One region of the Inquilinus ginsengisoli genome, then DNA from elsewhere that is predicted to be linked to it. Evidence: predicted binding sites of a transcription regulator. Region 1 holds the regulator's gene; the other holds the start of a gene.
The links. The regulator LexA, encoded in region 1, represses DNA repair genes until DNA is damaged. The targets are predictions, from matches to a motif close to ATGTTCTANTTTGGTTC.
Positions count from the first base shown of each region.

Region 2: the regulator LexA is predicted to act here: its motif matches at 8,524-8,540, upstream of recA (recombinase RecA).

Region 1 covers NZ_JAVDPW010000006.1:477,181-488,663, reverse strand. Annotated here, with positions in the region: gene E9232_RS19325 (peptidyl-prolyl cis-trans isomerase) at 1-150, shown strand, start outside; gene trpE (anthranilate synthase component I) at 269-1,807, shown strand; gene E9232_RS19315 (anthranilate synthase component II) at 1,930-2,514, shown strand; gene trpD (anthranilate phosphoribosyltransferase) at 2,511-3,542, shown strand; gene trpC (indole-3-glycerol phosphate synthase TrpC) at 3,548-4,369, shown strand; gene moaC (cyclic pyranopterin monophosphate synthase MoaC) at 4,366-4,845, shown strand; gene E9232_RS19295 (molybdopterin molybdotransferase MoeA) at 4,842-6,041, shown strand; gene lexA (transcriptional repressor LexA) at 6,170-6,889, shown strand; gene E9232_RS19285 (LacI family DNA-binding transcriptional regulator) at 6,938-7,963, shown strand; gene E9232_RS19280 (LmrA/YxaF family transcription factor) at 7,965-8,588, opposite strand; gene E9232_RS19275 (NIPSNAP family protein) at 8,679-9,425, shown strand; gene E9232_RS19270 (Gfo/Idh/MocA family protein) at 9,430-10,557, opposite strand; gene E9232_RS19265 (phytanoyl-CoA dioxygenase family protein) at 10,690-11,483, shown strand, end outside.
Region 2 covers NZ_JAVDPW010000014.1:83,780-95,262, forward strand. Annotated here, with positions in the region: gene E9232_RS31795 (ABC transporter ATP-binding protein) at 1-1,098, shown strand, start outside; gene E9232_RS31800 (CehA/McbA family metallohydrolase) at 1,095-2,540, shown strand; gene E9232_RS31805 (AraC family transcriptional regulator) at 2,565-3,464, opposite strand; gene E9232_RS31810 (SDR family NAD(P)-dependent oxidoreductase) at 3,619-4,455, shown strand; gene E9232_RS31815 (aldo/keto reductase) at 4,533-5,615, shown strand; gene dksA (RNA polymerase-binding protein DksA) at 6,213-6,632, shown strand; gene E9232_RS31825 (hypothetical protein) at 6,847-7,506, shown strand; gene E9232_RS31830 (AraC family transcriptional regulator) at 7,562-8,422, opposite strand; gene recA (recombinase RecA) at 8,591-9,667, shown strand; gene gltX (glutamate--tRNA ligase) at 9,751-11,130, shown strand; gene E9232_RS31845 (NYN domain-containing protein) at 11,201-11,483, shown strand, end outside.

The DNA of each region.
Region 1 (11,483 bases):
CCCGACGCCACCGCCGAGGCGGCGGTGAGCCAGGACCTGCGGCGCAGCCTTGCCGGCGACATCGGCGCCGGCCTCGACCAGGTGCTGCGCGACCGCTACGGCGTCAGCATCGACCAGTCGGTGCTCGCCCGGCTGAAATACGAGGAATGACGCGCGTGGTCGGCCTGTCGGTGATCAGGGCCCGGGACAAGGGCGGGGAGCGATGGCGCCGCATCGGCGCCGTTCCCTTCCGCCCCCATCCCATGGACTCTCATCTGAGGTAACCGACATGCCGGACTCCACGGCGTTCGAAGCCTTCGCCGACATCTATCGCTCCGGAAAGCCGCAGGTGGTCTGGACCCGCCTGGTGTCCGACCTCGACACCCCGGTCTCGGCCATGCTGAAGCTGGCCGGCGACGAGCCCTATTCCTTCCTGCTCGAATCGGTCGAGGGCGGCGCCATCCGCGGCCGCTACAGCGCCATCGGGCTGCGCCCCGACCTAATCTGGCGCTGCCGCGGCGACACGGTCGAGATCAACCGCAAGGCGCTGGCCGACCTCGACAGCTACACCCCGGTCGCCGCCAAGCCGCTGGACAGCCTGCGGGCGCTGATCGCGGAATCGCGCATCGACCTGCCGCGCGGCTTCCCGCCGCTGGCCGCCGGGCTGTTCGGCTATCTCGGCTACGACATGGTCCGGCAGATGGAAACGCTGCCCGACACCAATCCGGACACGCTGGGCGTGCCGGATTCGATCATGATCCGGCCGACCATCGTCTGCGTGTTCGACACCATCGCCGACGTCGTCACCATCGTCACCCCGGTCTTCCCCGACCCGGCGGTGACGGCGGAGAAGGCGCATGAGGCGGCGTGCGAGCGGTTGTCCAACGTGGTTGCCGGCTTCGAATCCAGCCTGTCGCACCGCGAGGCCGCGGCCGAGGGCGTGCTGCCGGCCCTGCCGGAGCCGACCTCGAACATGACGCGGGAGGAGTACCACGCGGTGGTGGAGCGGGCGAAGGAGTACATCCGCGCCGGCGATATCTTCCAGGTGGTGCTGTCGCAGCGCTTCGCCCTGCCCTTCACCCTGCCCCCCTTCGCGTTGTACCGGGCGCTGCGTCGGTTGAATCCTTCGCCCTTCCTGGTGTTCCAGAACTTCCGGGACTTCGCCGTGGTCGGGTCGAGCCCGGAGATCCTGGTGCGGCTGCGCGACGGCGAGGTCACCATCCGGCCGATCGCCGGCACCCGCCCCCGGGGCGCCACGCCGGAGGAGGATGTGGCGCTGGAACAGGATTTGCTGGCCGACCCGAAGGAGCGGGCCGAGCACCTGATGCTGCTCGACCTCGGCCGCAACGATGTCGGCCGCGTGGCGCAGATCGGCTCGGTCAAGGTCACCGACCGCTTCATCATCGAGCGCTACTCCCACGTCATGCACATCGTCTCCAACGTGGTCGGCCGCATCGGGCCGGAGCATGACGCCATCGCCGCCCTGTCCGCCGGCTTCCCGGCCGGCACCACCAGCGGCGCACCCAAGGTCCGGGCGATGGAGATCATCGACGAGCTGGAGGTGGCGCGGCGCGGCGTCTATGCCGGGGCGATGGGCTATTTCGGCGCCAATGGCGACATGGACACCTGCATCGCCCTGCGCACCGCGGTGGTGAAGGACGACACCCTGTACATCCAGGCCGGCGGCGGCGTCGTCGCCGACAGCGACCCCGAGGGCGAGTACCAGGAAACCCGCAACAAGGCGCGGGCGCTGGTGCGCGCCGCCGAAGATGCGGTACGCTTCGCCAACCGACCGCGCAGCGGCAATCGGCCGATGGGACATGTCTAGAGAACGCACCCTTTCGCAGCAGCATCGCGACCAGCGCCATGCTCTGCCGCATCGATGGTGAGGCCGGCCGGATCGCGTCCGCCGCCCCCTCCCCATACCCATGCCTCGAAAGGGCGAAATCGATGCTTCTGCTGATCGATAACTACGACAGCTTCACCTACAACCTGGTGCATTACCTCGGCGAACTCGGGGCCGACACCGATGTCCGGCGCAACGATGCGCTGACCGTCGACGAGGCGCTGGCGCTGCGGCCCGACGGCATCGTCATCTCGCCCGGCCCGCGCGACCCCGACCAGGCCGGCATCTGCATGGACCTGATCCGCGCCGCCGCCGGCCGGGTGCCGGTGTTCGGCGTCTGCCTGGGCCACCAGGCGATCGGCCAGGTCTTCGGCGGCCGGATCGTCCGGGCGCCGGTGCCGATGCACGGCAAGATCAGCCCGGTGCACCACCATGGCGGCGGCGTCCTCGCCGGGCTGCCGGACAATTTCGAGGCCACCCGCTACCATTCGCTGACCATCGCGCCCGACAGCATGCCGGACAGCCTGGAGGCCACGGCCTGGACCGCGGACGGGGTGATCATGGCGCTGCAGCACAAGACGCTGCCGATCCATGGCGTCCAGTTCCACCCGGAGAGCATCGCCTCGCAGTTCGGCCACAAGATCCTGCAGAACTTCCTGGCCATCGCCGAACGGCGGAACGCGGCATGACGACCGAGATGCGACCGTTCCTCGCCAAGGCCGCGCTGGGCCAGCCGCTGAACGCGGCCGATGCCCGCGCCGCCTTCGAGATCATCATGTCCGGCGAGGCCACGCCGGCGCAGATCGGCGGCTTCCTGATGGCCCTCAGGGTCCGCGGCGAGACGCCGGAGGAGATCGCCGCCGCCGCGCGGGTGATGCGCGACAAGGCGGTGACCATCGACGCGCCGGAGGGCGCCATCGACTGCTGCGGCACCGGCGGCGACAGTTCCGGGTCGTTCAACGTCTCGACCGCCGTCTCCTTCGTCCTGGCCGGGGCCGGCGTGCCGGTGGCCAAGCACGGCAACCGCGCCGCATCGAGCCTGACCGGCGCCGCCAACGTGCTGGCGGAACTGGGCGTCAATGTCGAGGCGACGCCGGAGGTGATGCGCGAGGCATTGTGGGACGCCAATATCGGCTTCCTGTTCGCGCCGCTGTACCACAGCGCCATGCGCCATGTCGGCCCGGCGCGGCAGGAGCTCGGCACCCGCACCATCTTCAACCTGCTCGGTCCGCTGGCCAACCCGGCCGGGGTGAAGCGCCAGCTGCTCGGCGTCTTCGCCGAGGCCTGGGTCGCCCCGGTGGCCGAGGCCCTGCTCCAGCTCGGCAGCGACGTCGCCTGGGTGGTGCATGGCAGCGACGGGCTGGATGAGCTGACCACCACCGGCCCGACCTCGGTCGCCGAGCTGCGCGGCGGCCAGGTCCGGCGCCTGACGGTGACGCCGGAGGATGCCGGGCTGCCCCGATCCAAACCCGAGGACCTCAAGGGCGGCGACCCCGAGACCAACGCCGCGGCGCTGCGCGCGGTTCTGGGCGGCGCCCACGGGGCCTATCGCGACATCGTGCGGCTGAACGCCGCTGCGGCCTTCATCGTTGCCGACAAGGTCACCACTCTGGCCGATGGTGCCGACCTCGCGGCGCGCATCATCGACGATGGGACGGCCGCCCATGTGCTCGAACGGCTGGCCCGGATCACAACCCAGGGCCCGGCCAAGGGTTAGGAATCATGAGTGACACGCTGACACGCATCGTCGCCGACAAGCGTCGGCACATCGAACAGCGCAAGGCGGCGGTGCCGCCGGCCGAGATTCGCCGGCTGGCGGATCTCGCCGACCGCGCCGCCCCGCCGCGCGGTTTCCTGGCGGCGCTGCGCCGGGCACAGTCCGAAGGCCGCACCGGCCTGATCGCCGAGATCAAGAAGGCCTCGCCGTCCAAGGGGCTGATCCGCCCGGATTTCGACCCGCCCGCCCTCGCCCGCGCCTATCGCGACGGCGGCGCCACCTGCCTGTCGGTGCTGACCGACGTGCCCTATTTCCAGGGCGCCGACGAGTATCTGACCGCCGCGCGCAATGCGGTCGAGCTGCCGGTGCTGCGCAAGGACTTCATGGTCGATCGCTACCAGATCGACGAGGCCCGGGCGCTGGGCGCCGACTGCATCCTGCTGATCATGGCGGCGCTGGACGACGCCACCGCGCAGGAGCTGGAGCAGGCCGCGATCGACAACGGCATGGACGTGCTGGTCGAGGTGCATGATGCGGCGGAGCTGGAGCGGGCGCTGAAGCTGCGGTCGCCGCTGCTCGGCATCAACAACCGGAACCTCAAGACCCTGCAGGTCGACCTCGCCACCACCGAGGCGCTGGCGGCCCAGGTGCCGCGGGACCGGCTGATGGTGTCCGAGAGCGGGCTGTTCACCCCGGCCGACCTGGCCCGCATGGCCCGGGTGGGCGCCACCACCTTCCTGATCGGCGAAAGCCTGATGCGCCACGACGACGTCGCCGCCGCCACCCGCGCGCTGCTGACGCCGGAGGCGAGATCCTCCGCCGCATGAGCGACCTCACCCATTTCGACGCCGCCGGGCAGGCGCGCATGGTCGATGTCTCGGACAAGGAGGCGACGGTCCGGGTGGCGCGTGCCGGCTGCCGGGTCGAGATGAAACCGGAGACGCTGGCGCTGATCGCCGCCGGCGGCCACGCCAAGGGCGACGTGCTGGGCATCGCCCGCATCGCCGGCATCATGGCCGCCAAGCGCACCGCCGACCTGATCCCGCTGTGCCACCCGCTGCCGCTGTCCAGCGTCGAGCTGGCGCTGCGCTGCGATGCGGAGCACAGCCGGGTCGAGATCGAGGCCACGGTCAAGGTCACCCACCGCACCGGAGTCGAGATGGAGGCGCTGACCGCCGCCTCAGTCGCCGCCCTGACCGTCTACGACATGTGCAAGGCGGTCGACCGTGGCATGGTGGTCACCGACCTGCGCCTGCTGCACAAATCCGGCGGGCGGTCGGGCATCTATGAGGCCGCGCCATGATCCCGGTCGCCGAGGCCCGCGCCCGCATCCTCTCCGCCTTCCAGGCCCTGCCGGCCGAGACCGTGCCGTTGCCCGAGGGCCTGGGCCGGATCCTGGCCGAGCCGGTCGTGGCGCGGCTGACCCAGCCGCCGCTCGACGTCTCCGCCATGGATGGCTGGGCGGTGCGCGCCACCGACGTCGCCACGGTGCCGGCGACGCTGCGCGAGATCGGCCGGGTGCCGGCCGGCGGCCGCTTCGAGGGCACGGTCGGGCCGGGCCAATGCGTCCGCATCTTCACCGGCGCGCCGCTGCCCGCGGGCGCCGACGCGGTGGTGATCCAGGAGGATGCCGACGCATCAGGCGATTCGGTCACCATCCGCGAGGGCGCCGGTGCCGGCCGCTATGTCCGCAAGGCCGGGCTGGACTTCCGCGCCGGCGACACCCTGCTGCAGCCCGGCCGGCGCCTGACCGCGCGCGACATCGGCATCGCCGCCTCGACCAACCATCCCTGGCTGCGCGTCCGCCGCCGGCCGCGGGTGGCGATCCTGGCGACCGGCGACGAGATCGTGATGCCGGGCGAGGCGCTGGGGCCGAGCCAGATCGTCAGCTCCAACAGCCACGCCCTCGCCGCCCTGGTCCGCAGCTGCGGCGGCCAGCCGATCGATCTCGGCATCGCCCGCGACGATGCCGAGTCGCTGACCGCGCTGGCGGCCGGGGCGCGCGGCGCCGACCTGGTCGTCACCACCGGCGGCGCCTCGGTCGGCGACCACGACCTGATCCGTTCGGTGCTGGGCGGGCGCGGCCTGGCGCTCGACTTCTGGACGATCGCGATGCGGCCGGGCAAGCCGCTGATGTTCGGCCGGCTCGACGACACCCCGATGCTGGGCCTGCCCGGCAACCCGGTTTCGACCATGGTCTGCGGCTGGCTGTTCCTGCGCCCGGCGATCCTGGCGCTGCAGGGCGCGGCGCTCCCGGACGACCGGATCGCGGCGACTTTGGGCCGCGACCTGCCGGCCAATGATCGGCGCGAGGATTACTTGCGGGCGCGGATCGAGCGCACCGAAAACGGCCTGGTCGCCACCCCGTTCCCGGCCCAGGACAGCTCGATGCTGTCGCTGCTGGCGGCCGCCGACGGGCTGGTGATCCGGCCGCCGCTGGCGCCGGCGGCGGCGCGCGGCGATGCGGTCGAGGCGGTGCTGTTCACGGACGGGATCTGACCCGGCGATTGTTGCGAGGAAGTAAAGAGTCGGGTGCGACAAAGTTAGCGCCTTGTGTTTTTGTTTTGTTCCTCCTATCGTGTTTCCAGGGATTCGGCCGCACCGCGGCCCTGAAAACGGAGGATGCCTTGCTGACGCGTAAGCAACAGGAGCTGCTGTTGTTCGTTCATCGCCGCCTGGAGGCGGACGGCGTCAGTCCTTCCTTCGACGAGATGAAGGACGCCCTCAGTCTCAAGTCGAAGTCGGGCATCCATCGACTGATCACCGGCCTCGAAGAGCGCGGCTTTATTCGCCGCCTGCCGCATCGGGCCCGGGCGCTCGAGGTGCTTCGCCTTCCCGACTGCCTCAAGACCGACGCCCCGGCGGCGACCGACGACGACAATGTCGTCCCCTTCCGGCCGCTGCGCAGCGACACGCCCCTGCCCGGCCGCAAGCTGGAGCGCGCCGATCTGGTCAATGCCGAGCACGGCGTCCGCCTGCCGCTCTACGGCCGGATCGCCGCCGGCATGCCGATCGAGGCGCTGCAGGAGCACAACTTCGCCCAGGTGCCGGCCTCGCTGCTCGGCCCGGGTGAGCACTACGCGCTCGAAGTCGCCGGCGACAGCATGGTCGAGGCCGGCATCCTGGACGGCGACACCGTCATCATCCGCCGCTGCGACACCGCCGACGCCGGCGTGATCATCGTCGCCCTGGTCGACGACAACGAGGTCACGCTGAAGCGGCTGCGGCGCAAGGGCGCATCGGTCGGGCTGGAAGCCGCCAACCCGGCCTACGAGACCCGCTTCCTGCCGTCGGACCGGGTCCGCATCCAGGGCCGCCTGGTCGGGCTGCTGCGGACCTATTCGTAACCTGCGGCCTCACCAGCCAGGGCTCGCCATCACGCGGCCCGGCACGCCATGACTGGCCGTGCCGGGCCGCGCCCGTTTGGCGGCGTCGAACGGGCGACGGCGCAGCAGGTCGCGGATGCGGCCGGCGTGTCGATCTCCGCCGTCTCGCGCACCTTCACCAAACACGCCAGCGTTTCGCCCCGGATGCGGGCCCGGGTGCTGGCGGCGGCCGAGGCGCTGGGCTACCGCCCCAACCAGCTGGCGCGCAGCCTGATGACCGGCCGGACCGAGCTGGTCGGGCTGGTCTCGACCCATTTCGCCAACCCCGCCTTCATGGACGTGTTCGACCTGTTCACGCGGGAGCTGCAGCGTCGCGGGCTGCGGCCGCTGATCGCCAACCTGTCGGAGGATGGCCACGCCGCGGCCGCGCTCGACATGATGCTGCAATACAATGTCGACGCCGTGCTGATCGCCACCTCGGCGCCGCCGGAGGGCTTCGCCGCCTCCTGCGCCCGGGCCGGGCTGCCGGTGGTGCATGTGTTCGGCCGGGCCGGGACCGATGCGCCGGTGCCGGTGGTGACGGTCGACAATGTCGCCGGCGGCCGCCTGGCGGCGCAGGCGATGCTGGCGCGCGGGCTGCGGCGCCTGGCCTTCCTCGGCGGCGCGCCGTCGGATGCGTCGTCGATCGACCGCGCCGCCGGCTTCGCCCAGGAACTGGCCGGGGCCGGCCTGCAGCCTGTGGCCGTGGACTACGCCGGCGACTATTCGCATGAGCACGGCCGGCGGGCGATGCACGCGCTGCTCGACGCCCATCGGCCCGATGCGGTGTTCTGCGGCGACGACATCCTCGCCCTCGGCGCGCTCGACGCCTGCCGCGAGCGGAGTGTGCGGGTGCCGGAGGAGATCGGCGTGGTCGGCTTCGACGACATGAAGCTGGCCGCCTGGCCCGGCTACAGCCTGACCACGATCCGCCAGCCGATGGCCGAGATGGTGCGCCACGCCATCGGCGAGATCGCCGCCCGCCTCGCCGATCCCGCCCACGAGTTGCGGAGCCGGCTGTTCGAGATCGCCCTGGTGGAGCGCGGCAGCCTGTAGGTCAGGCCACCCGCAGCCCTTCCAGAACCTGCATCAGCTGCCGGGCACAGACCCTGAGCGGCGCCGCGCTCTGCTCTGCCTTGGCCAGCGCCATCGCCCCGGAATAGGCGGCGACGACGAAGGTGGCGAGATCGTCCGGATCCGCCGCCGCCAGCCGGCCCGAGTGCTGGTCGGCGCGCAGCCGCTCGGCGATCGCGGCCCGCCAGGCCTCGAACAGCGCCTGCATCGCCAGCCGGAACTCCGGATCCGCCAGCGACAGCTCCAGCACCAGGTTGTTGAGCGGGCAGCCGGAGACCGCGCCGCGCCGCTCCAGCCCCTCGGCGATCCCGGCGAAGACCGCGGCAATGCCCTCCAGCGCATCCGGCGCCGACCGGACCGGGGCACACCAGGTCTCCTCGACCTCCTGCGCCACCCGGTCCCGGATCACCGCCAGCCCCAGCGCCTTCTTGGTCGGGAAATGATGGTACAGCGCCCCGCCCGTGGTCCCGGCGATGCGCATGATCTCGTGCATGCCGGTGCCCTGGTAGCCGCGCGACTGGAACGCCTCCGCCGCCACGTCCAACAGCCGTCGCCGCATGCCCTCGGGATCGTAGCTGCGCTTGGGCTCTGCCGATGTCTTTGCCATGGCCGGAGGGTAGCATATTGACTCAACCGGACAATCAGTCTGTTTTAGAACCGGACAACCGGTCTGTTTTAAATGAACTGGGAGGCGATCATGCAGGACAACGGGCAGCAGGTGATGGTTCGGACCCTCAGCCCGATCGTCGAGTTGCGGCGCTACACGCTGCATCCCGGCCGGCGCGACGTGCTGATCGACCTGTTCGAACGGGAGTTCCTGGAAAGCCAGGAGGCCACCGGGATGACCCTCATCGGCCAGTTCCGCGACCTCGACGCGCCCGACCAGTTCGTCTGGCTGCGCGGCTTCGCCGACATGCCGTCACGGGCGGCGGCGCTGCAGGCCTTCTATGGCGGGCCGGTGTGGCAGGCGAACCGCGCGGCCGCCAACGCCACCATGATCGATTCGGACGATGTCCTGCTGCTGCGCCCGGCCCATCCGGAATCGGGCTTCCCGCTCGGGCCCGGCCGCCCGCCCCAGGGCAGCACCGCAGCCCCGGGCGGCATCGTGGTCGCCACCACCTGGCATCTTCACCCGGCAGCCGAGGCCGGATTCATGACGGTGTTCGACACCGATCTGGTCGCTATGCTGCACGAGGCCGGCGTGCCGATCCTGGCGATCTTCGTCAGCGAGCACAGCGAGAACACCTTCCCGGCCCTGCCGGTGCGCGAGGACACCCGGGTCTTCGTCTGGTTCTCGCGCTTCCCCGACCGGGCGGCCTATGAACGCCACGCTGCCGTCCTCGCCCGCATGCCCGGCTTCGCCGCGGCGCTGCTGCCACATCTGGTCCGGGCGCCCGAGGTCGCGCTGCTGTCGCCGACCGCACGGTCGCGGCTGCGCGTCTGATGCCTCAGACGTCGGCGATCCGCACCCAGGCGCGGTCACGGGCGGAGCGCAGGGCCGCGGCGGTGACGCGGTCGACCTCCCAGCCGTCGCGGAAAGTCGGCCACACCGGCTGGCCGGTCGCCACCGCCTGCAGGAAGTCGCGCGCCTCGATCGCGATCTGCTCGTTGTAGCCGGTGCCGTGGCCGACGCCCTGGTTGAAGGCGAGGTAGTCCGGGTGCGCCGGCCCGGTCAGCAGCCGCTGGAAGCCCTGGCGCGAAGCCGGCCGCGCCGAATCGTACAGCCACAGCTCGTTCTGGTTCTCCTGGTCGAAGGCCAGGGCGCCGCGGGTGCCGGTGATGCGGTAGGTGTAGCCCATCTTCCGCCCGGCGGCGACGCGGCTGAAGCTGAGCGACCCGGTGGCACCATTGGCGAAGCGCAGCAGCATCTGGCCCTGGTCGTCATTCTCCACTCGCTCCTCGCTTTGCGGGCCGGGCCGCGTCGCCCGCACCGTGTTGAGGTCGGCGACCAGCGACTCGATCGGCCCGACCAGGCGCAGGCAGGCGTTGACGATGTGCGGCGCGACGTCGCCCAGCGCCCCGGCCTCGGTCCCCGTGGCGATCCGGGTGCGCCAGGACGCCGGCGCCTTCGGGTCGTGCAGGTAGTCCTCGACATGCTCGGCGGTGACCTGGATGACGTCGCCGATCTCACCGGCCTCGATGATCTGCTTGGCCAGCTGGCTGGCCGGGGTGCGGATGTAGTTGAAGCCGACCATGGTGGCGACGCCGGCCGCCTCCGCCGCCTCGACCAGCGCCCGCGATTCGGCCGGGTCGCAGCCCAGCGGCTTCTCGCAGAACACCGGTTTGCCCAGCCGCAGCGCCGCGGTCGCCATCGCCAGATGGGTGCGCGGCGGCGTGGCGATGATCACGGCGTCGACCGCGGGGTCGGCGACCAGCGCCCGCCAATCCGCGGTCGACCGGTTCCAGCCCCAGGCCGCGGCATGGCCGGCCGCGCCCTCGGCCGTGGTGCTGCTGATCATCTCGCAGACCGGGATCAGCGGCGGCGCGAAGGCGGTCCGCACCATCTGGAAGCCGATGCTGTGCGCCTTGCCCATGTAGCCGGCGCCGATCAGGCCGATGCGCAGCATCCCGGTCATTGCATCCTCCCCATGCGGGCCTCCCCATGCCGGGCGGATTGCCGCCGCCCCTATCGAATCCTAGCCATGCCGACTCGATTTGCAAGCGCTTGCAAACCAGCTTACCCTGGCGGCCAGGATAGGGAGGATGGCATGAAAATCTACACTCCGGACACGCTGGACCCGGCGGCGATCGTGGCGGAACTGATCAACGGCCCCGGCGCCGTGGTGCTGCGCGGACTGTTCACGGCCGAGGAGGTCGCGGCGGCCCGGGCGGTGGTGATGCGCGAATCCGAGGGGACGGCCGCCGCCAAGGTCACCCATTTCCAGGGCGCCGCGGAGCAGGAGGGCAAGATCGCCCTGCAGCGCCGGGTGTGGAACCTGCTGGCCAAGGGCGAAGTGTTCTCGCGCATGGCGGCGCATCCGGCGCTGATGACGGTGATGCGGGCCTTCCTGGGCAGCGAGTTCATCATGGGCTCGATCGCCGCCAACCGCATCCTGCCCGGCGGGCCGGGCCAGGAGCCGCATATCGACTATCCCTACTGGGACCTGCACAAGCCGGAGTCGCATCCGGTGCGGATCAACGCCAGCTTCCCGCTGAACGCCCAGGCCACGATCATGCTGGACCCGTTCACCGAGGAGACCGGGGCCACCGCCTATGTGCCGGGGACGCAGGCGGAGCTGCGCTATCCCACCGAGAGCGACCGGTTCTACGACCGCTGCGCCCGCATGCTGGGCGAGCCGGGCGACACCGTGGTGTTCTTCGGCGCGGTCTGGCACTGCGCCATGCCGAACCGGTCGCAGCAGGACCGCTCGGCGATCCTGATCCAGTATCTGCCGAAATTCGTGAAGCCGATGGAGGACATGCCGGCAGCCCTGCCCCGCGCCTTCGTCGAACAGGCCAGCCCGGACCTGCGCCAGCTGCTGGGGCTGAACTACCCCTATCC
Region 2 (11,483 bases), on a different contig from region 1:
TTCGAGGGCGTGCAGAAGGCCTTCGGCACCCTCACGGTCGTGCGCGACATCAGCCTCGACATCGGCGACGGCGACTTCGTCTGCCTGCTCGGGCCGTCCGGCTGCGGCAAGACCACGACGCTGCGCATGGTGGCGGGGCTGGAACAGCCGACCGCCGGCCGCATCCTGATCGGCGGCGCCGACGTCACCCACAAGCCGCCGAAGGACCGCAACCTGTCGATGGTGTTCCAGGACTACGCGCTGTACCCCCACATGTCGCTGGGCCAGAACATCGGCTATCCCCTGAAGGTGCGCGGCGCCCCGGTGGAAGCGCGGCGCGGCCGGACCCAGGAGGTGGCCGACATCCTGCAGATCGGCCATCTGCTCGACCGGCTGCCGTCGCAGATCTCCGGCGGCCAGCAGCAGCGCGCCTCGCTGGCCCGCGCTTTGGTCCACCCGTCCCAGGTCTACCTGTTCGACGAACCGCTCTCCAACCTCGACGCCAAGCTGCGGCTGGAAGCGCGAGCCTTCCTGAACCACCTGCAGCGCGACATCGGCATGACCGCGGTCTACGTCACCCACGACCAGGCCGAGGCCATGGCGCTGGCCACCCGGATCGCGGTGATGGAGGCGGGGGAGGTGGTGCAGTACGCCCCGCCGCTGGAGGTGTATCGCCGCCCGGCCACCACCTTCGTCGCCGGCTTCGTCGGCAACCCGCCGATGAACCTGGTGCCAGCCGAGGCCACCCTGCGCGACGGCGCCGCGATCCTGGTGGCGGAGGGGCTGCAGGCGCCGCCGCTGCCGCTGTGGGACGCGCTGGCCCGGGCGATCGACCGCAACGGCCGCGTCACCCTCGGCATCCGGCCGGAGCATCTGCGCATCGCGGGCGACGAGCCGGGCTGGCGCCTGTCGGGCGGGCTGTTCGCCAATGAGGGCATGGGGCCGGAAAGCCTGGTGACCATGCTGATGTCGGGCGACCGCCGCGTCACCGCCCGGATCTTCGGCGACGACCCGATCCAGCTCGGCCGCGACGTGCGGCTCGGTTTCCGGCCCGAGGATGCGGTGATGTTCGACGCCGAGGGCCGGCGGATCCCGGGGGTAGAGGAGGGGGCGCGGTGAGCTTCGCCGGCCGGCACGACCAGGCGCTGACCGTCCGGGTGACGGCGGCGGATGCGGCGGCCGGGCCCTATCTGCCGGTGCCGGTCGAGATCCCGGCGGGCACCACCCGGATCGACGTCGCCATGGCCTATGCCAAGGCCGGCGACTGCATCATCGACCTCGGCCTGATGGATCCGCGGGCCACCGGCTTCCCCAGCCCGGCCGGCTTCCGCGGCTGGAGCGGCGGCGCCCGCGACAGCTTCTTCGTCGCCACCGACGACGCCACCCCCGGCTATGTCCCAGGCCCGATCCCGCCCGGCGCCTGGACCATCCTGCTCGGCCTGTACCGGGTGCCGTCCGGCGGTGCCGAGGTGGCGCTGTCGATCCAGCTCGACGACGCAGCGCGGCCGCTGTGGTCGCCCGAACCGGCGGCGGAGGTCGACGACCCCATCCCCGGCTGGTATCGCGGCGACCTGCACTGCCACACCCATCACAGCGACGCCAAGGGCGCGCCGGAGGTGCTGCATGAGGCGGCGCGGCGGGCGGGCCTGCGCTTCCTGGCGGTGACCGATCACAACACCATCACCCAGCGCCGCTATTTCGCGCCGAGAAGCAGCAAGGACCTCGTCTTCATCCGTGGCGAGGAGGTCACCACGGCCGCGGGCCACGCCAACGTGTTCGGCGCCGATTCCTGGATCGACTTCCGGATGACGGCGCCGGCCGATGCGCACCGGCTGGCGGCCATGGTCCACCGCGCCGGTGGGCTGCTGTCGATCAACCACGACAAGCCGCCGATTCCGTGGCGGCACGAGCTGCCGATGCTGGACTGCATGGAGGTCTGGCAGTCGCACTGGTTCACCGGCAACTGGATCTCGCTGGCGCGCTATGACGAGCGGCTGCGGGCCGGGTGGCGCATCTCGCTGATCGGCGGCAGCGACTGGCACCAGCCGGCCGCGCTGGCGCCGCCCGGGCCGCTCGGGCTCGGCCGGCCGACCACGGCGCTGTGGCTGCCGGAGCTGTCGGAGGCTGCTGTGCTGCGGGCTGTGCGGGCTGGCCGCGGCTATGTCACCGAAGGGCCGGACGGGCCGCATCTCAGCATCACCGCCGACGGCGTGCCGATGGGCGGGTCCCATCCCGGCGAGGGCGAGTGGATGGTGGAGGCGGAGATCCGCGGCGCGGCCGGCGACCGGCTGGTCTGGGTCGACGCCGGCGGCATCGTCGCCGAGCAGGAGATCCCGGAGGACCGCTGGACCGCCCGCCTGACCCTGCCGTCGCCGGACCGCTTCCTGCGTGCCGAGATCGTCGCCGAGGCCAGCCGCGACCGGCTCGAGGCCGAATTCCTGCAGGCGCTGCAGGGGCGTAGCCTGCCCGCCGGCGTCACCCGCCAGGACATCGCCACCCAGCCGCTGCGCCGGGCGCTGAGCAATCCGGTCTATGTCGACCGCGGGACCAGGCCGGGCTGACGCCAGCCTCGGATGGTTTCGCCCTCAGGTCACGCTGCGCTCCAGCGCCGGGATCTGCCGCAGCCGGGCCGCGTCCCGGCCCGGCGGGGCGCCGAACAGGCGGCGGTATTCGCGGCTGAACTGCGACGGGCTGTCATAGCCGACGCTGAAGCCCACGCTGGCGACGTCCTCGGCCGCCGCCAGCAGCCGGGCGCGGGCCTCCTGCAGCCGGATCTGCTTCTGGAACTGCAGCGGGCTCATGGTGGTCACGCCGCGGAAATGTCGGTGCAGCGACGTGGTGCTCATCCCCGCCACCCGGGCCAGATCCTCGATCCGGAAGATCTCGGCATAATGGGTGCGGATCCAGCGGATGGTCCGGCCGACCTGCGACAGGCGGCTGTCGGCCAGGCCGATCTGGCGCAGCATGGCGCCATGCCCGCCGGTCAGCAGCCGCCACAGGATCTCGCGTTCGATCATCGGGCGCAGCATGGCGGCATCCTGCGGGCGGTCCAGCAGGCGCAGCAGTCGCACACAGGCCTCGAGCAGTTCGGGCGGGGCGTGGCTGACGGCCATGGCGGGAGATTCGGCGGCGAAGCGGTCGTCGCCATCCATCTCGAGCAGCAGGGCGGCGATGGTGGCCGGATGCAGCGCCATGCCGAAGGCCAGGAACGGCTCTTCGGCGCTGGCCCGAGTGACATGGCCGGTCAGCGGCAGGTCGAGCGACACCACCATGTGCTGGCCCGCGCCGTATTCGAACACCCTGCCGCCCAGCACCGTCCGCTTCGCGCCCTGGACGATCACGCCGAAGGCCGGTTCCGAGACGTGCAGGACCGGCTCGGTGGTGACGGGCGACGCCATCACCCGGACGCCGGGAAGGGGCGTGGCCATGCTGCCGGGGACGGCGTGGCGGGTGATCAGCGAGCGCAGTTCGGCGAGCGGTTCCATGGCGCCATTCCGCCAGCACGCCGCGCAAAGCACAAGCCGCAACCGCATGATACGCTCATGGTTGGCAGGATCGTACAAGAATGCGGGCGCATCGATCTACCGCCGCCGGGTCGCCGCATGATCCCATGAAGGCTCCGTAGCGATGGAGTCGGCGATGCCGAAAACATGGTTTGTCACGGGCGCCGGCCGCGGGCTCGGCGTCCAGATCGCGAAGGCCGCCCTGCGGGCCGGCGACCGCGTCGTGGCCTCGGGCCGCAACCGGGCCGCGGTCAGCGACAGTCTGGGACCGGACGGCGACCGGCTGCTGGCGGTCGAACTCGACGTCACCAGCCTGGACCAGGCGGAGGATGCGGTCGCTGCCGCGGTGTCGCGCTTCGGCGGCATCGACGTGCTGGTGAACAATGCCGGATACGGCCATCTCGGCTTCTTCGAAGAGGTGTCCATGCAGGACGTCCGGGCCCAGTTCGCCCCCAACCTGTTCGGGGTGTTCAACGTCAGCTGGGCGGCGCTGCCGGCGATGCGGTCCGCGCGCCGGGGGCGGATCTTCAACATCTCGTCGATCGGCGGCTTCGCCGGAGGGGAGCTGGCCTCGCTGTACTGCGCCAGCAAATTCGCCCTCGAAGGCTACTCGGAATCCCTGGCGAAGGAAATCGCCCCGTTCGGGCTGTTCTTGACCATCGTCGAGCCGGGCGCGTTCCGCACCGACTTCCTCTCCGGCGACTCGCTCCGCTTCGGCGACAGGACCGTGGCCGATTACGACGACCGGCGGGCCCGGCTCCACACGTCCTTCGAACAGCGCGACGGGCAGCAGCCGGGCGATCCCGAGAAGCTGGCCGACGCGCTTGTGCTGCTGTCGGGCGAGGCCGAGCCGCCGCTGCGCTTCGCCGCCGGGTCGATCGCCGTCGCCGCGGCCGAGGCCAAGCTGGCCAGCCTGCGCACCGAACTCGACCGCTGGCGGTCGCTGTCCGTCGGCACCGACTACGCCACCTAGCGGCCGATCCATCCCCACGCATCCGCGCGGCCCGCTCGGGGCCGCCGGTCCCCCCTCAGCGATCGAAGAGACCCGTCATGTCACTCAATTCCTATGTCAGCCTCGGCCGCTCCGGCCTGCGCGTCAGCCCGTTCTGCCTGGGCACCATGACCTTCGGCGAGGAATGGGGCTGGGGGTCGAGCCCGGCCGAGGCCGAGGCGATCCTGACGGAATACCTCGAACGCGGCGGCAACTTCATCGACACCGCCAACATCTACACCCTTGGCCATTCCGAGAAGATCATCGGCGACTTCTTTGCCCAGCGGAAAGGCCGGCGCGACCGCGCCGTCATCGCCACCAAGTTCTTCGGCAACCTCTATCTCGGCGACCCCAATGGCGGCGGGGCCGGGCGCAAGGCGATCATGGAGCAGTGCGACCAGTCGCTGCGCCGGCTGCAGACCGACTACATCGACCTCTACTGGCTGCACAACTGGGATCGCACGGCGCCGATCGAGGAGACGCTGCGGGCGATGGACGACCTGGTGGCGGCCGGCAAGGTCCGCTATCTCGGCATCTCCGACGTGCCGGCCTGGAAGGTGGCCCAGGCCCAGGCCATCGCCCAGTTCCGCGGCTGGGCGCCGCTGATCGCGCTGCAGATCGAATACTCCCTGCTGCAGCGCACGGTCGAAGGCGAGCTGACGCCGATGGCGCAGGAGCTGGGCCTGGGCGTGATGCCGTGGAGCCCCCTGAAGGGCGGCTGGCTGTCGGGCAAGTACAGCCGCGAGAACGCCGGCACCGTGACCTCCGACCGGGCGGCCCTGGTCGGCATGCCGGCCGAGCGCGACCATCTCATCATCGATGCGGTCAAGGCCGTGGCCGCGGAGCAGGAGGCCAGCCCGGCGGCGGTGGCGCTGGCCTGGGTGCAGGGACGGCCGGGCGTGGCCTCGACTCTGATCGGCGCGCGGCGGATCGACCAGCTGCAGGCCAACATCGCGGCCCTCGACATCACGCTGACCGACGCCCAGGTCGCGGCGCTGGACGAGGCCTCGAAGCCCAGCCTGGCGTTCCCGGCCGACATCAACCGGCTGCTGGCGCCGAATCTGGCCTTTGCCGGGGCGAAGGTCGACGGCCTGCAGACCACGGCCTATCCGCTGCTGACCCGGACCGCGACCCGTTACTGACGGGGCCTGCGCCCGGGCTTGCCGGGCGGCCCAATACCGGAATTCCCTGGATCTCGATGGGATCGGCTGCGCCGTGGTGATCTTCTTCGGCCGGTCGATCCGGCTGCCGGAGAAGTAGGCCGGAGCTGCCGGCAGCCGCCGTTCCACCGAGCGCACATCTCGGCGAACGGCCTCTACGGCAGGCGTCTGTGATCCGCGCCGATCCTCGATCGGGCGCTGAAACCACGCCTCTTCCCATGCGGAAACCGACGCCTTCGCCGGCGCCTTTCGCGCCGCGCATGGCGGATCGGATTTCCGCCACACTCTGATCCCCTTGCGTTCCTGCCCCGTTCGGCGGTATCAGGGCGCCGCATGCCGCAATGCGACCATCGGTCCGAATTCCGACCGCAGGCCGCCGCGGCGCCCCGATGCGGCGGAGCGAAGCGGCATCCGGGGGCAACGGATTTTGTGTGGTCGTTCAAAGTCGTGGAAAATCAGCGGGTTATAGAATTCGATCCGCGCATCGTTTCGATTGTTTCCGACCTAGCGTCTCCCTATACTCCGCGCCGCCCAGGCCCGGAGAAGGCCGGCACGTCAGACAGTGAGTGGTTGTTTGCGATGACAGCGATGCTTCTGCCTCCGGATTATCATCCGTCGGATGACGAAGACTTCATGAATCCGATGATGCTGGAGTACTTCCGGCGAAAGCTTCTGAAGTGGCGGGCCGAGCTCCTCGCCGAATCCAACGCGACCCTGAGCAGCCTGCAGGATGGCGGCATCCAGGAGCCGGATCTGACCGATCGGGCCTCCGCCGAGACCGACCGCTCGCTTGAGCTCAGGACCCGCGACCGCGAGCGCAAGCTCCTGTCCAAGATCGATTCGGCGATGCGCCGGATCGAGGACGGCAGCTACGGCTTCTGCGAGGAGACGGGCGAGCCGATCGGCGTCAAGCGGCTGGAGGCGCGCCCGACGGCGACCTTGAGCCTCGAGGCGCAGGAGCGCCACGAGCGGCTGGAGCGTACCCACCGCGACGATTGATCCGCACACGGCGCCGAAAGGCGCCGTTCTCGTCTTCGCCGTCTCCGGAGGGCCGTTTCCGGTCTTCGCGGTCGAAACGCGCGTTCGCACCTCCGCCTCGGCCCCGGCTCGTGCTAAGGTGCCGGCGGGGCATTCAGATCGAGGGTTTTCGATGTATCGTGGCGCAGCGCTTATCGCCGCTCTTCTCGCTGTCTCGGCCTGCGGGATCGATCCGGTGAGTCCGAAGGAGACCCGCGTCGACTATGCGGGTTTCATCAACAGTGCGGATCAGGCCGCCATCTACGCCAATTCGCAATGCGCCAAGATCAACCGCCTGGCCGTGTTCAAGGCCGAGGACGTGATCGATGGCCGGAAGGGCGCGACCTTCCAGTGCCTGGCGGTACCGAAATGCTATCCGGCCGAAGCGTCGGCCCCCGGCCAGCCGGTCGGCCTGACGCCCGGGGCCGCGATGCCCGTCTCCGCGCCGGGCGCCGCGACTCCGGCGGCGCGGAACGCGCCCTATGTGGTCCCGGCCACCGCTGCTTCGCGGTTCCCCGGCGGGGTCGTGGCAATGGCGCCGGTCTCCGGCCACCGCGACCGCCGTGCCACGCGCCGGGCCAGCGGGCCTGCCGACAACGCGGCGGACGACAACACCTACATTCCCTACGCCGCCGTCCCGGTGGCCGCGGGCGCGCCGCCGCAGCGGGTGCCGGCCTTCGCGACGATCGGCGTCCCCACCGGCCCCAACCCGGTCTCGGTCCCGGAGGAATCCGCTGGCCCGCGACCGGTCGGCTCCTTCGCCTCCACCGCGGCTGGCACCTGGCAGCAGGCGGTGACCTGCAAGCCGAACGACACCCTGCCGCTCGCCACCGACCGGCTGCTCGACCTGTACTGAGGCCCGTTCCGGCCCAGGGCGCCATCCGGCGTCCCGGGCCGCATTTTTTCCAGCCTCAGCCCTCCGGCATCGACCGGATCGGCAGGTGGATGTCGGTAACGAGCTCCGCGGCCGGAGTCGTGCGCGGGTCGTTTAGGTACTCCTCGAAGATCGGCGCTTCCGCCGGCTCGGCGCCGCTGGTCGGCAGCCAGGTCCGGTACAGCCAGGCGTAGGACCGCTCCAGCTCGGCATAGGGGCCGGTGTGCCGCAGCACGGCATAGGGGCCGCCGGCGACGGTCAGGATGGCGACGCCGTCCTCCGCCGCGATGCCCTCGGGCACCTCCAGGCAGGCATCGGCGCGCAGGTCGGCGGCGGCGACCGCCCCCGGGTCGTCGTGGTAGAGGCCCAGGCTGCGGGTGGCCTGCCCCAGCAGCTGGCGGGCGCGGGCCCAGGCCACCAGGGTGTCGAAGCTGCGGCCGATCTCCAGATAGGGGCCGGTGTGCCGCACGGCGGCGACTCGGATCGGCGCCAGGGTGCGGCAGGTCACGTCGGGCATGATGGTATCTCCTTCGGTTGGGGCGAAGGGGAACGACCGGCGCGTGTTGCGATAGGCGCCCGGCGGCCGGCCATAGGCGCCGGCGAAGGCGCGGCTGAAGGCGGCGGTGCTGCCGTAGCCGGCGCGGCGGGCGACCGTCGCCATCGCCGTCTCGGCTTCCAGCAGGGTGCCCGCCGCGCGATGCAGCCGCAGCCGCCGCACCGTATCGGCCACCGTCTCGCCCAGCAGGTACCGGTAGGCCCGGTGGAAATGGTAAGGCGAGAAGCAGGCGACCGCCGCCAGCCGGTCGAGATCGATCGGGTCGTCGAGATGGTCGGCGATGTGGTCGATCACCCGCTGGATGCGGGCAAGGTGGCGGTCGAGCGTGGCGTCCTTCGGCATCGATTCGTTCTCCCGGTCCCAGTGCTAGCCCGGTACGCCTTGATCCTGCTTGCGAAGTTCCGGTTGCGGAAGGGGGCTGTACAAGGCGTATTGCTCGGCGTGAACAAAACGTGTACAAGGACTGCATTGACGTGGCCGCGGCGCCATGCAACTGGAAAGGGACAGGTGATGTCGATCCCGACTCTCCGTGTTGTGGAAAGAGCCCCGATGGACAAGACCAAGGCGCTTGAAGCCGCCCTGACCCAGATCGAACGCGCCTTCGGCAAGGGGTCGGTGATGAAGCTCGGGGCACGGCCCCAGGTCGAGGCCGAGGTGATCTCGAGCGGCTCGCTGGGCCTCGACATCGCGCTCGGCATCGGCGGGCTGCCGAAGGGCCGGATCATCGAGATCTACGGCCCGGAAAGCTCGGGCAAGACCACTCTGGCGCTGCATGTCGTGGCCGAGGCGCAGAAGGCCGGCGGCACCTGCGCCTATGTCGACGCGGAACATGCGCTGGACCCCGGCTATGCCCGCAAGCTGGGCGTCAACATCGACGAGCTGCTGATCTCGCAGCCCGATGCCGGCGAACAGGCGCTGGAGATCACCGACACGCTGGTCCGCTCCGGCGCGATCGACGTGATCGTGATCGACTCGGTCGCCGCGCTGGTGCCGCGGGCCGAGCTCGAGGGCGAGATGGGCGACAGCCAGCCCGGCCTGCAGGCGCGGCTGATGAGCCAGGCGATGCGCAAGCTCACCGGCTCGATCTCGCGCTCCAACACCCTGGTCGTCTTCATCAACCAGATCCGGCTGAAGATCGGCGTGATGTTCGGCAACCCGGAGACGACGACCGGCGGCAACGCGCTGAAGTTCTACTCCTCGGTCCGGCTCGACATCCGCCGCATCGGCGCGATCAAGGACCGCGAGACCGTCACCGGCAACCAGACCCGGGTCAAGGTGGTGAAGAACAAGATGGCGCCGCCGTTCCGCGTCGTCGAATTCGACATCATGTACGGCGAAGGCATCTCGAAGACCGGCGAACTGCTCGACCTCGGCGTCCAGGCCGGGGTGGTCGAGAAGTCGGGCGCCTGGTTCTCCCATGACGGCCAGCGCATCGGCCAGGGCCGCGAGAACGCCAAGGTCTTCCTGCGCGACAATCCCGAGGTGGCGAAGACGGTCGAGGCCAAGATCCGCGGCAATGCCGGGCTGGTCTCCGACAAGATGATGGCGACGGGCGGCCCCGACGAGGGCGACGCCGCCGAGGAGTGATCCGCGCCGGGCTGCTCCCGACGGATTTGCGACAGAGAAGGCCCGGGTTTCCGGGCCTTTTCCGTTGCCGCGCGGATCGTGCTATGTCCCAGCCCATGATTGCTCTGCCTGCGACCGACCCGACCCCGATCGTCACCCGCTTCGCCCCCAGCCCGACCGGCCTGCTGCATGTCGGCAATGTCCGCACCGCCCTGGTCTGCTGGCTCGCCGCCCGCGCCTCGGGCGGCCGCTTCCTGCTGCGGCTCGACGACACCGACACCGAACGGGGCAGCGCCGAATTCGCCGCGGCGATCGAGCAGGACCTGCTCTGGCTCGGCCTCGGCTGGGACGGCTTCTCGCGCCAGTCCGACCGCACCGGCCGCTATCAGGCGGCGCTCGACCGGCTCAAGCAGTCCGGCCGGCTCTACCCCTGCTACGAGACGGCGGAGGAGCTGGAGCTCAAGCGCAAGAGCCTGCTGGCCCGCGGCCTGCCGCCGCTCTACGACCGCGCCGCTTTGGCCCTGACCGACGCCGACCGCGCCCGGCTGGAGGCCGAGGGCCACCGGCCGCATTGGCGCTTCCGGATGGCGGATGGGCCGGTCGAATGGCAGGACAAGGTCCGCGGCCGGGTCCATTTCGAGGGCCGCGACATCTCCGACCCCGTGCTGGTGCGCGAGGATGGACGGGCGCTCTACCACATCGGCTCGGTGGTCGACGACGCCGAGATGGGCATTACCCTGGTGGTGCGCGGCGAGGACCATGTCGCCAACACCGCGATGCACATCCAGTTGGCCGAGGCGCTGGGCGCCGTTCCGCCCAGCTATGCCCACACCTCGCTGATCGCCGACGCCGAGGGCCACGGCCTGTCCAAGCGCCTCGGCAGCCTGTCGCTGCGCAGCCTGCGCGGCGAGGGCATCGAGCCGATGGCGGTGGCCAGCCTGCTGGCCAAGCTCGGCACCTCCGACCCGATCGAGCCGCGGCTGTCGCTCGGCCAGCTGGCGGCGGAATTCGACTTCGCCAAATTCTCCCGCACCACCCCGCGCTTCGACCCGGCCGAGCTGCAGCGCCTCAACAGCCGCATCCTGCACGAGACGCCCTATGCGGCGGTGCGCGACCGGCTCGCCGCCCTCGGTCTCGGCGCGGTGGACGAGGCGGCCTGGGCGGTTCTGCGCCCGAACCTGCAGCGCCTGGACGATGCCGCCGGCTGGTGGCGGGTGGTGACCGGGCCGGTCGGGCCGGTCGTCGCCGACGCCGCGCTGCTCGAGGCCGCGGCCGCGGTGCTGCCGCCGGAGCCCTGGGGCGACGCCACCTGGGGCGAATGGACCGCGGCGGTGCGCGACCGCACCGGGATCAAGGGCAAGCCGCTGTTCCTGACCTTGCGCCTGGCGCTGACCGGGCTCGACCACGGCCCCGAACTGCGCGGCCTGCTGCCGCTGATCGGGCGGGAGCGGGTGGCGGCGCGGCTGGCCGGCCGCGCGGCATGACGTCCCGGCATACCAAATCTTAACCCGGCCCCCCTTGGCGGCACCCCGCCGGCCGGGTTAAGAAGCGATCATGACCGACGAGACTTCGCCTGCCCAAGAGACCCCGGCGCTGCCGGTGGCCGCGGTCTTCCTCGATGTCGCCTCGCTCGCCGCTGACGAGCCGGAGGGCCTTGCCCGTATCCTCGGCGCGCTCGACACCGTCTGCCGCCCGGCCCGGCGCATCGCCTATGCCGATTGGGCGGCCTTGCCGGATCTGCGCAGCGTCGCCCACCGCCACGGCTTCGACCAGGTCCAGACCACCGAGACCGAGCCGGGCCGCGACGCCGCCGCGCTACGCCTGGTGGTCGACGCCC